Regions from separate parts of the Priestia sp. ABM2_011 genome, predicted to be linked through region 4. Evidence: riboswitches for the same ligand, from Rfam matches in the RefSeq annotation. Region 4 holds a riboswitch; each other region holds the start of a gene.

Region 1 (3,157 bases), 1.7 Mb from region 4:
TTCAGTTACGGCTCTCGCTAAGTTAATAGAAGAAAGATTACATACAACAAAATCGCCCGGATTCTTTGTAATAATAATTTTTCCGTCTTCCGTAATTTCCTCTGTTACGACCGTTGTACTTTGGTTTTGCGTGATTTCTGTACATAAGTTACTGCAGTAAATCATGCCCGCGTGTCGGTTTTGATTAGCTCGGTTAACCGTATCACGATAGAACATATAAGGAGTTCCGGTTTCAAGCTGCGAAAGCATAATGCGCTTGAAGATCTCAATAGCAGGCACTGTTTCTCTTGAAAGCTGTTCATTGTTTACACACTCAGCGTAACGAGTGCGGAACGAACCGCTGCCTTCTTCTTCATCATAAAAATCTTCTAACGAGTAGCCCATCAGCGTACGAACTTCGTGAGGATCGAATAAGTGCCAGTCTTCACGTGCTTCTACTTTTTCCATAAACAAATCTGGCAAACATACGCCAGTGAATAAATCATGCGTGCGCTGGCGTTCATCACCATTGTTCAAACGCGCGTCTAAGAATGAAAAAATGTCTTTATGCCAAACATCTAAATATACAGCAATAGCTCCTTGTCGTTGACCTAGCTGATCGACACTTACAGCCGTATTATTTAGCTGTTTCATCCATGGAATTGTTCCTGATGATACGCCTTTAAAACCTTTTATATCACTTCCTCGGCTTCTAATATGACCGAGGTAGACACCAATTCCGCCTCCATTTTTACTAAGCGTGGCCAAATCTGTATTGCTATCATAAATACCGCGTAAGCTGTCATCAATCGTATCAATAAAGCAGCTAGATAGCTGTCCGTAGCTCTTTCCTGCGTTTGAGAGTGTTGGTGTGGCAACCGTCATATATAGACTAGAAAGCGCCCAGTACGCTTCTTTTACTAATGCTGTTCGATTTTCTTTCTTTTCTTGAGACATCAGCGTCATAGCAATGATAAGAAAACGTTCTTGCGGTAATTCGTATACACGCTTATCATGTGATGTCGCTAAATAGCGATCTGCTAATGTCAGCAATCCAATGTATGTAAATAAACGATCGCGTTCAGGAATAATGACTGAAGCAATTTCATTAATTTCTTCTTCTGTATATGTTTTTAATAGCTGTTTATTATAAATGCCGATTTTTGTTAGTTCTTGAATAAGCTGATAAAACGAACCGTACTTCTCTTTTTTATCATAACCTCGGTTGTCCGCTGCTTTTCGATATAGTTCGTTTAAGTAGACGTCTGCCGCCACGTACGTCCAATCTGGTTCTTCCATTGAAATACGCTCTAGGGCTGCCAAAATTAGTACGTTTGCAACCTTTTCGTCCGTCATATTTTCCTTTACTGTAACAGTTTGAATAACCTTTTCCTCATACAAAGAAAAATCAAGTTGCGTAAATTCTTTTTTTAAACGTTCAATATATGCAGTTAATTCATGTAGAATTGTAGGCTTTAATGTATTCACCATAAATATGGCTCCTCTCTTCACTTCAAAATAAAAAATCGCTCACCGTACCTCGGTGAGCGAATAGAACGAAGATAGAAGAAGACACTAAGTCTTTTCTCAATCCTCGCTCTACCCTCTCACCTCCCGAAGAAGATAAAACGACATAAAAAAGGCAGGTCTCCTGACTTATGCTTCTTTTTACTTTAAGGCCTTCCCATGATGTTTACTCACAGTGGATCTCCTTATTTCATCAGCATTCACAGTTGCGGGGACAGCTTTGGATTTTCACCAAATTCCCTTTTAAGTCTTTTTATCAGACACCTTTTTCACTGGAAAACACAAAATATAGTATTTTATTATTGTTTAACAAACAACATATTGTGTTATGTTATAAACACATTATATAGGACAACTTAGAAAACTATCAACCTATTTTCAAAAATAATTTTGTTTTTTACGATAAAATCCTTCGACTTTTTTCATCAAACTACTCCATCATAACATGTTTTGACACGCTTGATGGAACAATGTGCTCTTTTTAAAAAATTTGTCCTATTTTTCTACTAAACATTGCCAACATCAATAAAAAAACCGTTTTTCATAAAAAACGGTTTTTAATTATTTGTATTCTTTTTCAAATGCTGTGATTGTTTTGATAAACTTTTTATCAATATCGTATCCTATCCCCGGTTTTTCCTTCACCTTTATTACTCCGGCTTCTACCTCTACTTCGGGCTTAATAATATCTTTTTCCCAATAGCGAGACGACGCAGAAATGTCACCTGGTATCGTGAAAGAAGGCAGTGTGGCAAGGGCGATGTTATGAGCTCGTGAAATCCCGGCTTCTAACATTCCGCCAACCCAAAGCCTTACACCGTGTAGGGCGCATAAATCATGAATTTTTTTTGCTACAGACATTCCGCCAACTCGACCGATTTTCACATTGATAATCTTGCAGCTTTTTTGTTCGATTGCATGACGTGCATCTTCATAGCTCACAATACTTTCATCTAAGCAAATCGGCGTCTTCATTTGCTTTTGTAATAATCGATGATCAAGGATATCATCCGAACTTAACGGCTGTTCGATCATCATTAAATTCAATTCATCTAGTTTTTTCAATGAATCACTATCGCTTAACGTATAGGCTGAATTGGCATCAGCCATAAGAGGAATGCTTGGAAATTCATCTCGAATTTGTTTCAGTAGCTCATAGTCAGCGCCTGGCTTAATTTTCACTTTAAAGCGCTTATAACCATCTTTCATATAAGTCTTTATTTGTTCTTTCATGATGGAAATATCATTTAAGCCAACTACCACTCCAGCTTCTACAGCAGGCCTTATTCCGCCAATTACTTCAGCTAAGGGCTTATTTTGGCGCTTTGCATACAAATCCCATACAGCACAGTCCAAAGCTGCTTTAGCCATGTTGTTCCGCTTTAGAGGTTTGAATAACTTTTGAACATCCTCTGGTTTTTGAAGCTGCTGGTGAAGAAGCGAAGGAATTAAAAAATCGTCTAACATATGAAAACATGTCTGAATCGTTTCTTCCGTATACCAAGGAGATGAAAAAGCAACGACTTCTCCCCATCCTGTAAATCCTTTTTCATCTTCTACTTCAAGCAAAATCAATTCTCGATCCTGGACCGTACCATAGCTTGTTGAAAAAGGAGAAAGAAGCTTCATGTCAATTTTATAAAGATGTACT
Region 2 (3,157 bases), 990 kb from region 4:
ACCTCTTTCCCTTAAGTGCCTGCTCTAAGCTTATTTTTACCAGCTTGGCTACCGCTTGACCTAAAGCGGTCATAGAGCCTGCATATTCATATAATGGTCCTTGCTGAGACGCTGCAACTGAGATGCTGTCCGTAGATGTTCCCGTAGCAATCGTCTTTGTAGCTGGATCTATGACACCCAGCTGTGACAGCGTTTTTGTTTTGGCTTCTGTAGCGGCAATAAAAAGCTGTAAAAACGCAGCATCCGTAAGCGTGCCTTCCACGAAAAAAAACATATTAATTGTACCGGGAGAGGAATAGAACGGGACAGCTTCGTCAGCTGTAATATCCACTGCGTTTCCTACGCCAGCCGTTATCACGGAAGCTACTCTTACTCCGTAGCCTTCATAACAGTAAATTGCTCTTTCTTTTAACCAAACGGCTGTCATCAACCCTACGATTTGCTCATGGCGCACATTTTCTTTCATCAAATATTGCTCATACTCTAAAGAAGGAGTATCTGAATAATAGTCTTTATGAACAAATCGATTGTAAAAGGTGTCCGTTTCCGTGATGCCTGTTCCTAAAACGCCTGAGCTGTATGTTTTATAAGAAGTCTCGGTTTTCATGATTAAAAGCTCAGGCCGTTCTTCAATTTTAAGATGTGAAAAGGGACCAATCCCCTTTTCAATTCGAACTGGAATATGGTCCCTCTTTTTATTTATTGTACACCTCAGGGTATACTGCTTTTGCTAAGTCCTCTAAGCCATCTACAATACGAGGTCCTAAGCGGTTGATTTTGTTTTGATCAACCTTTTCAATATTCCCCTCTTTTACAGCAGTCATGCTGCTCCAAGCGGGACGCTTCATAATCTCATTTTTGTCTGCATCATACGTTGCGATAATAACGTCAGGGTTTAACTTAACAACTTGCTCTTCAGAAAACTTAACCCAACCCTTTTCACTAGCCGCTACGTTATCAGCACCGATCATAGTAAGCATTTCGTTCATGAACGTACCTTTTCCTGTTGTATAAATCTCAGGAGCTCCCGATACCTCTATCCATACTTTTTTACGATCTTCTTTTGAAATCGTTTTTGCTTTTTTCTTAATTGAAGCTACTTTTTCTTTCATGTCTTTAATTGTTTGATTAGCTTCTTTTGTTTTACCCGTTAATTTACCAATTTGCGTAATAGAATCATAAACCGTATCAAACGTTGTTGAATCTTTTACAACAAATACCGGAATACCCGCACTTTCAATTTGTTTAAATACTTCATCTGAAACGCCCATACTTGAAGCGTGTGCCAGCACTAAATCAGGATTTAAAGCAATAACTTTTTCTGCATTAACGTTCATATCTCCCACCTGCGCTTTTTTCTTTACGCTTTTAGGATAATCATCGTTGCTTGTGACACCGACTAATTCTTTTTCAAGGCCAAGGGCATATACAATCTCCGTATTACTTGGCATTAATGAAACAATTTTCTTAGGCTGTTTTTTCAACGTAATTTCTTTATCACGCGCGTCTTTTACCTTCACTGGAAACGCAGCTTGTGACGTTTGTTCTGTATCTTGCTTCGTTTTTTTATCACTGTTGCTTTGGCTGCCTGCACCGCATGCAGCAAGTACGATGACTAACAGCGCAATAATGGAATACGAAAGCCATTTTTTCATCTAAATACTCCCCCTATATATTGTTCATTGTGAATACGAAACCTCCACGTTAAAGAAAAAGCAAATGATCATGCAAAAAGCAGCGCTATCCCGTTTTTTCCGCTTTGACTATGTATACTGCTCGGCAGCAGCTTCAAAATAAAAAAGCTTTACTTTCAATTGAAAGCAAAGCAGGTAACGTCAAGATAAGCAGGAAAAGAATCCGTTCACTATACTTGATATGTATGTTCATTACCCTGCTTCACCCTTCCTCGAAGGTTTCACAGCTAACAATAAGGCAGGTCTCCTGACTTACGCACAAAGCGCTTACAGTGGCGGGACCGCGCTGGTTTTTCACCAGACTTCCCTTTTCACTCAATCTTTAAATTGAGACCTTATTGCTTTACGATTATTCACTTGTCCTAGTATACCCCACTCATCGAAAAATGGAAATAGCCATTCTCACAAAAAAAGCTGCGAGAATGCTCTCGCAGCTTAGGGAATTAAAGAGTTGCTAAAAATTCACGGACCGCTTCAGGCGTTTTAGCATTTGCACTGTGCAGGTGCGCAATTTTTTCACCGTTTTTATATACAAGAAGAGAAGGAATACCCATTACATTGTTTTCAGCAGAAAGTTCTTCAAACTCATCCTTGTCAATTTTAAACCATGCTTTATCTGTATTTTCGTCAACGATTTCATCAATAAACATATCCAAACGTTTGCAATCAGGACACCACGTTGTCGTAAAAATCCCAACGCTTAGTGTTTCATTCTTAATTTGTTCGCGAAATTGTTTTTCTTCCGTAAATTGTTTCATTGTGTTACCTCCAGCGTCTATTCGTTCCTTCCTACAATTCTATAGTAAGAAGTCTGACTTCATTATAAACGATTTTTTTATCGTTGTGCTAATGTTTCAGCTTATTTAGACCATAACGGTTTTAGACGTAAAAAAATGCTAGCTTAAAAAAGCTAACATTTCGAAATTGTAGAATGTTGTGTCTATTATCAGCTGAACCACTTAGGCGGCATGTTTCGGTTCCAATAAATTTTCCCTAAATCATAATGCTTTTGAAAATTATCTGCGGCCGCATGATAGTGAAAATTAAACCAGTATCCATCTTTTGGAGGATTTTCACGCCGTACATGAAACCGTATTAAGTCCTGACCGGTTTCCCGGTCATATACATGGAAAATCTTTTCACCGTAGCCAGCAGCAGGGTGCTCGCTTATCTCGAGATTCTGAATTGACTGTTCACGTTCAGTGCCAATGTCGGTCAGCACTTCTTCAATTTTAGGTAACACTGCTTGACGAAATTCATCTTCAATGACAGGACCAATTTTTGTTCCGAATTTTTCCACTGACTGTTTTTCAGCTGATTCCATTGCATACGTAACAAATGATGAAACGTCTTCATATTTTGGTTCTTCATATGGCAAATGAATATCTTCTATAACAGCTGTAACAGGAGTTGTTTCTCTTACATACCCTGCTTTATGTTGCTTGTCCGCTTTTGCATCATCA
Region 3 (3,157 bases), 2.4 Mb from region 4:
TGTTTTTTCGGATAATAAGAGAAAGTAATTTTGATCATTGAGGAGGAACTTAGAATGTTTGGATTTGATGCAGATGTATCGCCATTAGTGCGAATTAAAGTAATTGGAGTCGGCGGTGGAGGAAATAACACCGTTAACCGTATGATTGAACATGGTGTACAAGGGGTAGAATTTATCGCCGTTAATACGGATGCTCAGGCGCTTAATTTATCTAAAGCAGATGTGAAAATGCAGATTGGTGCGGCATTAACGCGAGGATTAGGTGCAGGAGCTAATCCAGAAGTAGGAAGAGAAGCTGCAGAAGAAAGCAGAGAGCAAATTCAAGAAGTACTGCAAGGCGCAGATATGGTATTCGTAACAGCTGGCATGGGGGGAGGCACTGGTACTGGAGCAGCTCCGGTTATTGCCCAAATTGCCCGTGAACTAAATGCTTTAACAATTGGAGTAGTTACTCGCCCTTTCAAGTTTGAAGGAAATAAACGTACCAAGCAAGCAGTAGGCGGTATTACTGCGATGAATGAATCGGTAGATACCCTTATTGTCATTCCAAACGACCGCTTGCTTGAAATCGTTGATAAAAAGACACCTATGCTTGAAGCATTCCGTGAAGCAGATAATGTTCTTCGCCAAGGTATTCAAGGTATTTCAGATTTAATCGCTGTTCCGGGGCTGATTAACCTTGACTTTGCTGATGTAAAAACAATTATGTCTAATCAAGGATTTGCGCTTATGGGTATCGGACGAGCTTCGGGATCAGATCGAGCAATTGAAGCAGCGAAAAAAGCGATTTCTAGTCCGCTGCTAGATGCATCGATTGATGGAGCAAGAGGCGTGCTGCTGAACATTACGAGCGGCAGCAGCCTGAGTCTTTACGAAGTACAGGAAGCAGCAGATATTGTCACGTCCGCTTCTGATCAGGACTTAAATATGATTTTTGGATCTGTGATTAATGAAGATTTAAAGGACGAAATGATGGTAACCGTTATTGCCACTGGATTTGATGATGAAGATATTTCACCATCAGCTTCCACTTCTAGAGTTTCAAGAGCACGCTACTAAATTAAATAACCAGCTTTTATGGTGGCAATTGTTTTTCAATTGCCTTAAAAGGGAATCCGGTGAAAATCCGGAGCGGTCCCGCCACTGTAACAAGGAGCCTTATGTCAAAAAGCCACTGTCTATTTAGAGACGGGAAGGCGGTATAAGGCAATGACTTGAAGCCAGGAGACCTGCCATAAATCGCAGCACACAATAACCTACGAGGATAGGGAGGTGTTTTGGCAGAATCAAAAATACGATAAACAAGGGATACGTTTATCTGAATTTGTTGTGAAGGCAAGCACTTCTTTTTAGAAGTGCTTTTTTTTGTGTATTAAAATAGAAGGTGGAAAAATGAATGATAAATAATAAAAAACTTGTATCTATGATATTTCTCGTGTTACTTTGCCTCACTGCTTGCGCTCCTAATGAAGAGAGCGTAAGTATAAAAGAAAGAAAGAAAACGGATAAAAGTGTGACGTTTTTATTTAATTTTACATCTGCAACGCTTGATCCTCATACGGACGATAATTATACAGCAGTTCGTGGGGGAGTAGGGGAGACGCTTGTTAAAATCAACGACGATTTAAAAATAAAGCCTTGGCTTGCTGAAAAGTGGGAAACGAAAGATAACGGCCTTACATGGACATTTATGATAAGAAAGAACATCACGTTTCAAAATGGAAAAGCGCTGGATGCAAATGCCGTTAAATCTTCTCTTCAAAGAACGATAGACCAAAGTTATGCGATGAAAAACGCTTTAAATATTAAAGAAATGAAAGCGAACAGTCATGCGCTGACAATTACATTAAAAGAACCAATGCCTAAATTTCCTTCTGAATTAGTGCATCCAAATACAGCTATTATAGATGTTGATGCTTCTAATATAGCTAAGAAGCCCATTGGTACGGGTCCATTTCGCGTCTTGTCTTTTGATCAAGGAAATCAAGTGAAATTAGAAAGATATGAAAATTATTGGGGTGGAAAAGTGAAATTGAAAAGTGCGATCTTTGGATTTAACGAAGATGCTAATGCGCGAGTTGCTGCTCTTCAATCTGGAACAGCCGATATTATTTATCGCCCGCCTTTAGAAAGCTTGGGCACTTTACAAACAGATCCGTCTTTTAAAGTAAGTGGAGTACCTAGTGTGCGCACCCATTTATTGCTTTACAATCAAACCAATGACGCATTAAAAGACGAAAATGTAAGAAAAGCTATCGATACCTTATTGAACCGAAAAGAAATTGTTAGCAGCATCATGAACAATCAAGCGGCAGCGGCTCGAGGTCCATTTTTACCCCAATTTCCTTTTGCTGATAGTACTGCTAATGAGCAAAGAGGTATGACATCTGCTAAAAAATATTTAGAGAAAGCAGGCTATCAAATCAAAAATGACAAAGCAATCAAAAATGGAAAGCCACTATCGCTCTCTCTTGTCACATACAGTTCTTTGCCAGAACTGCCTTTAATTGCTCAGCTTATACAGTCTAATGCCAAAGAGTTAGGAATTACTATTAAGATTCACCTAGTTGAAGATAGCGATGAATATGTAATGGCAAAAGATGATTGGGATTTAGCATTGTACAGCCTTATCACAGCACCTAGAGGAGATGCCAGTTATTATTTAAGTACGAACTATTTGCCCGGCGGTGGTTTAAATGCCAGCCGGATTAATGATGATACGCTAACAAAAATGATAGAACAGTTAAATTCAACAGTAGATGACGCAAAACGAGATCAGTTAGCCAAACAAGCAACCGCTTTGATTAATAGAAAAATGCTGACGTCATCGATTGTACATCCAAACATTGTTGTTGCTTATAATCAAAAAGTGAAAAACTGGACAACACATCCAAGCGAGTATTATATGCTGACTCAGCATTTAGACGTAACGCCGTAGTTAACATTGCAGCATAAGCAGAGAAAAGAAAAAGTATACAATGATCGTTAAAAGGATGTGACAGTAAACGTGCAAGAAGTACAAATGTATCAAATTAAAGAAGTAAAAGAAAAGGATGCTGAAGTGATTCAGTTTGTCATGAATATGCGGAATGAGCTATTTCCTATGCTGGAAAAAAATCAGCTTCCTGTGGATTTGCTTCATTTTAATGAACATTAC
Region 4 (3,157 bases):
CATACAATAAATAAACTGACTATGTATAAAATAGATGCTTTGTTTAAAAAAATACGTTTAAAAATCAATACTTTCAGCTCCTCTAGGAAACGAGGCGTGATGTTTTACATTACATTAACCATTCATTTTCCTGTCCATAAACCATGTTTCCATCCTACATAGTATTGGAAACAATCATCTTTTATTTGTTACGAGTGCTAGACTGTTGAACTAGGCAACGTAGAATAGCGTACTAAAGTTCTCGGTGAAAAAACAAGCGAAAACCTCTACAAGCTACACTTTTTGTGCTTGCTCCGGGCTTTTATAGTTGTCTATTAAATGATACAGCTTTTCCATATCTACAGCTTCTCTCACATATGCTGCTGCTTTTGAAAAAGACTCCTCTTTTTGCAGGCGACTGTTGAATGTATCCGTAATAGGCGGCAATTTTTTATGTTTACGAATTTGATTAAGCAAAGCTCTGCGCAAAGCATCGTTATGAAACACATCATGAACATACGTGCCAATGATGTTGTCTTTAACCGTTCCTTCTTTTTGATCATCTACCACCGCAAAGGCTTCCGTCATGCTTTTAGAAATCGTCTTTCCCATATGAATTTCATAGCCTTCAATTGAAACCTTCTCACTCTCTAACTGAACATATCCAGAAACTCTTTCTGTTTTTTTGCTGGTTGTCATAACGGTTTCCACTGGAAGCAAACACAGCCCTTTAATAGATTCAATCCGGGACTCTACTGCATCGGGGTCCGTAATTGTCTCGCCTAACATTTGATATCCCCCGCAGATGCCAATAACGTGAGCGTTCGTTGCGTTCAAGACTTGATTAATGGCTAGATCCAGGCCGCTTTCTTGTAAAAACTGCGCATCTTCAATCGTATTTTTGCTTCCTGGTAAAACAATTAAATCAGGCGTACCTAGTTGTGATGGCTTGGTTACAAGTCTCACATGACAGTCTTCTTCTAAGCTTAGAGGATCAATGTCCGTAAAATTTGAGATGCGAGGATACGAGATAACCGCAATATCGATTTCTTTTAACGGATTCACAAGCGTTGAGTAATTTCTGAGTGATAGCGAATCTTCAGCGTCAATTTCCACGTCGTGCATATAAGGAATCACTCCTAGTACCGGAACTCCCGTGTATTCTTCAAACCACTTCAACCCCGGTTTTAAAAGCTCTAAGTCTCCTCGGAATTTATTGATTAACACTCCAATTACTCTAGGTTTATGTTCATCTGGAAGCAATTGAAGAGTACCCACCAGACTCGCAAAAACCCCTCCTTTATCAATATCTCCTACTAACACAACAGGCGCTTGGGCTATCTTTGCTACGCGCATATTTACCAGTTCCCGATCGTTCAAATTGACTTCAGCAGGACTTCCAGCACCTTCAATCACAATTCGATCATAATGACTGGCAAGCTCTTTATAAGACTCAGTGATAACGTTCAAACCTTCATTAAAAAATTCTTGCCGATACTGAAAAGCAAACATATTACGAAGCGGCTTTCCATGAACGACAATTTGAGATTCATGATCACGAGTTGGTTTAATTAAAATAGGGTTCATATTAGTTGTTGCTTCTACTCCAGCAGCTTCTGCTTGAATTCCCTGCGCTCTGCCAATTTCTTTTCCATCCATTGTAATGTATGAATTGAGCGCCATGTTTTGCGATTTAAACGGTGCAGTTTGATAGCCGTCTTCTTTAAAAATACGGCAAAATGCTGTAGCAATCATGCTTTTTCCAGCGTCTGAATGCGTTCCTTGAATCATAAGAGGTTTTCCTTTTTTCACTTTATCCACTCCCTACCACATAAAAAAACCTTAACTGTAAAAGTCAAGGTTTGGTCATGCGCTCATTAACACATTGTCTTGACTTATTTCTCCCACCGAAAAATAAGGGGTTTTTAAAAGCAGGTCTCCTGGCTTATGCTTCATTTTACTTCTGCACCCTTCCTAGTTTGACTAGTGGGTCTTTGCAGGTTCATCCACATTTACAGTAGCGGGGGCTGCACCGGATTCTCACCGATTTCCCTATTATCCTCCTTAGAGGCACTTTTAAAATCATTTATTCTTTATTGTAACGAATTTTATAGCCATTCACAATAACGATTTTCTTCTATTATTATATATTACTGTGTTTATACTTATTTGGGTCTCGTATGCTATAATAACAATTATTTTCCAAACATCTTATGAAATAGCTAGGAAGGTGCTCACAGTTGAAGAAAAAAATGATTTATACCTTTATTGGTTCGCTTGTTCTTTATATAGTAATTATATCTTTTTGTATGTATCAAACTGCTCACAAGTCTGTTCCACAAAACGCAGATTATGTCCTCGTTTTAGGTTCTAAAGTAGATGGTGATCAAATGTCTCCTAGTTTAAAAGAGCGAGCAAAAACAGCTTTATCTTATTTAAAGACTCATAAACAAACAAAAGTTATCGTAACGGGTGGAAAAGGATCTGATGAAGAAATTTCTGAAGCAGAGGCAGCCTACCGTTTTCTACGAAAAGCAGGAATTAAAAAGAATCGAATTATAAAAGAGGGTCAGTCAACTTCTACTTTTGAGAATTTTACTTTCACCAAAAAGAAAGTTGATATTCAAGATAAACGAATCGTGCTTGTTAGCAGTGATTTTCATCTGTTTCGCGCTTCTATTATTGCAAAGCGCCAAGGTTTTGATGTTTATCCTTTAGGCGCAAAGACACCAAATTCAATTAAACTTCAAGCCTACTTTCGTGAGTATGCTGCTATATTAAAAACATGGCTGTTTGATAAATAAATAGAGTACACGCCTATACAAACGAAAAACACGGCATGAATTCATGCCGTGTTTTTTATTAATCATCTGTATCGATAACTGCTTTTGGTAAACCTGTGTATTTCGCCCAGTAGAAAATACCGAGTGAAACAAGAGCAATTAAAATTAAGTCAAGTGGGTTGCTTAACACACCTTGTCCTCCACCAAATGAACCTAGATAAGAGATAACAAGCATAATAATATAATAAGCAACTAGCCACCAAGCAGATTTAAGCTGCTGTGCAAATTTCACAACGTCAGTTGGTACGTATTTCTTAAACGCTACGTAGATAACAACCATTAGAAGCTGTGATCCTAGCAGCCAAGAAATTGTTGTCCATCCTGACCAGTATACG

What was found. Region 4 has a riboswitch for cobalamin ahead of ACXAE4_RS12865 (cobyric acid synthase). Riboswitches for the same ligand answer to the same signal wherever they lie in the genome.
Region 1: it holds a riboswitch for cobalamin, as region 4 does, so the genes downstream of both, ACXAE4_RS03490 (ribonucleoside-diphosphate reductase subunit alpha) here and ACXAE4_RS12865 (cobyric acid synthase) in region 4, are expected to answer to the same signal.
Region 2: it holds a riboswitch for cobalamin, as region 4 does, so the genes downstream of both, ACXAE4_RS18045 (ABC transporter substrate-binding protein) here and ACXAE4_RS12865 (cobyric acid synthase) in region 4, are expected to answer to the same signal.
Region 3: it holds a riboswitch for cobalamin, as region 4 does, so the genes downstream of both, nikA (nickel ABC transporter substrate-binding protein) here and ACXAE4_RS12865 (cobyric acid synthase) in region 4, are expected to answer to the same signal.

The regions. Positions count from the first base shown of each region.
Region 1 is NZ_JBSWUB010000001.1:641,990-645,146, reverse strand. Features, by position in the region: gene ACXAE4_RS03490 (ribonucleoside-diphosphate reductase subunit alpha) at 1-1,470, opposite strand, end outside; cobalamin riboswitch at 1,604-1,789, opposite strand; gene menC (o-succinylbenzoate synthase) at 2,068-3,157, opposite strand, start outside.
Region 2 is NZ_JBSWUB010000001.1:3,356,057-3,359,213, forward strand. Features, by position in the region: gene ACXAE4_RS18040 (adenosylcobinamide amidohydrolase) at 1-607, opposite strand, end outside; gene ACXAE4_RS18045 (ABC transporter substrate-binding protein) at 696-1,655, opposite strand; cobalamin riboswitch at 1,915-2,047, opposite strand; gene ACXAE4_RS18050 (thioredoxin family protein) at 2,138-2,452, opposite strand; gene ACXAE4_RS18055 (YpjP family protein) at 2,641-3,157, opposite strand, start outside.
Region 3 is NZ_JBSWUB010000001.1:4,802,215-4,805,371, reverse strand. Features, by position in the region: gene ftsZ (cell division protein FtsZ) at 55-1,059, shown strand; cobalamin riboswitch at 1,062-1,252, shown strand; gene nikA (nickel ABC transporter substrate-binding protein) at 1,397-2,938, shown strand; gene ACXAE4_RS25265 (GNAT family N-acetyltransferase) at 3,008-3,157, shown strand, end outside.
Region 4 is NZ_JBSWUB010000001.1:2,368,565-2,371,721, reverse strand. Features, by position in the region: gene ACXAE4_RS12870 (FecCD family ABC transporter permease) at 1-68, opposite strand, end outside; gene ACXAE4_RS12865 (cobyric acid synthase) at 274-1,800, opposite strand; cobalamin riboswitch at 1,893-2,072, opposite strand; gene ACXAE4_RS12860 (YdcF family protein) at 2,220-2,783, shown strand; gene ACXAE4_RS12855 (APC family permease) at 2,842-3,157, opposite strand, start outside.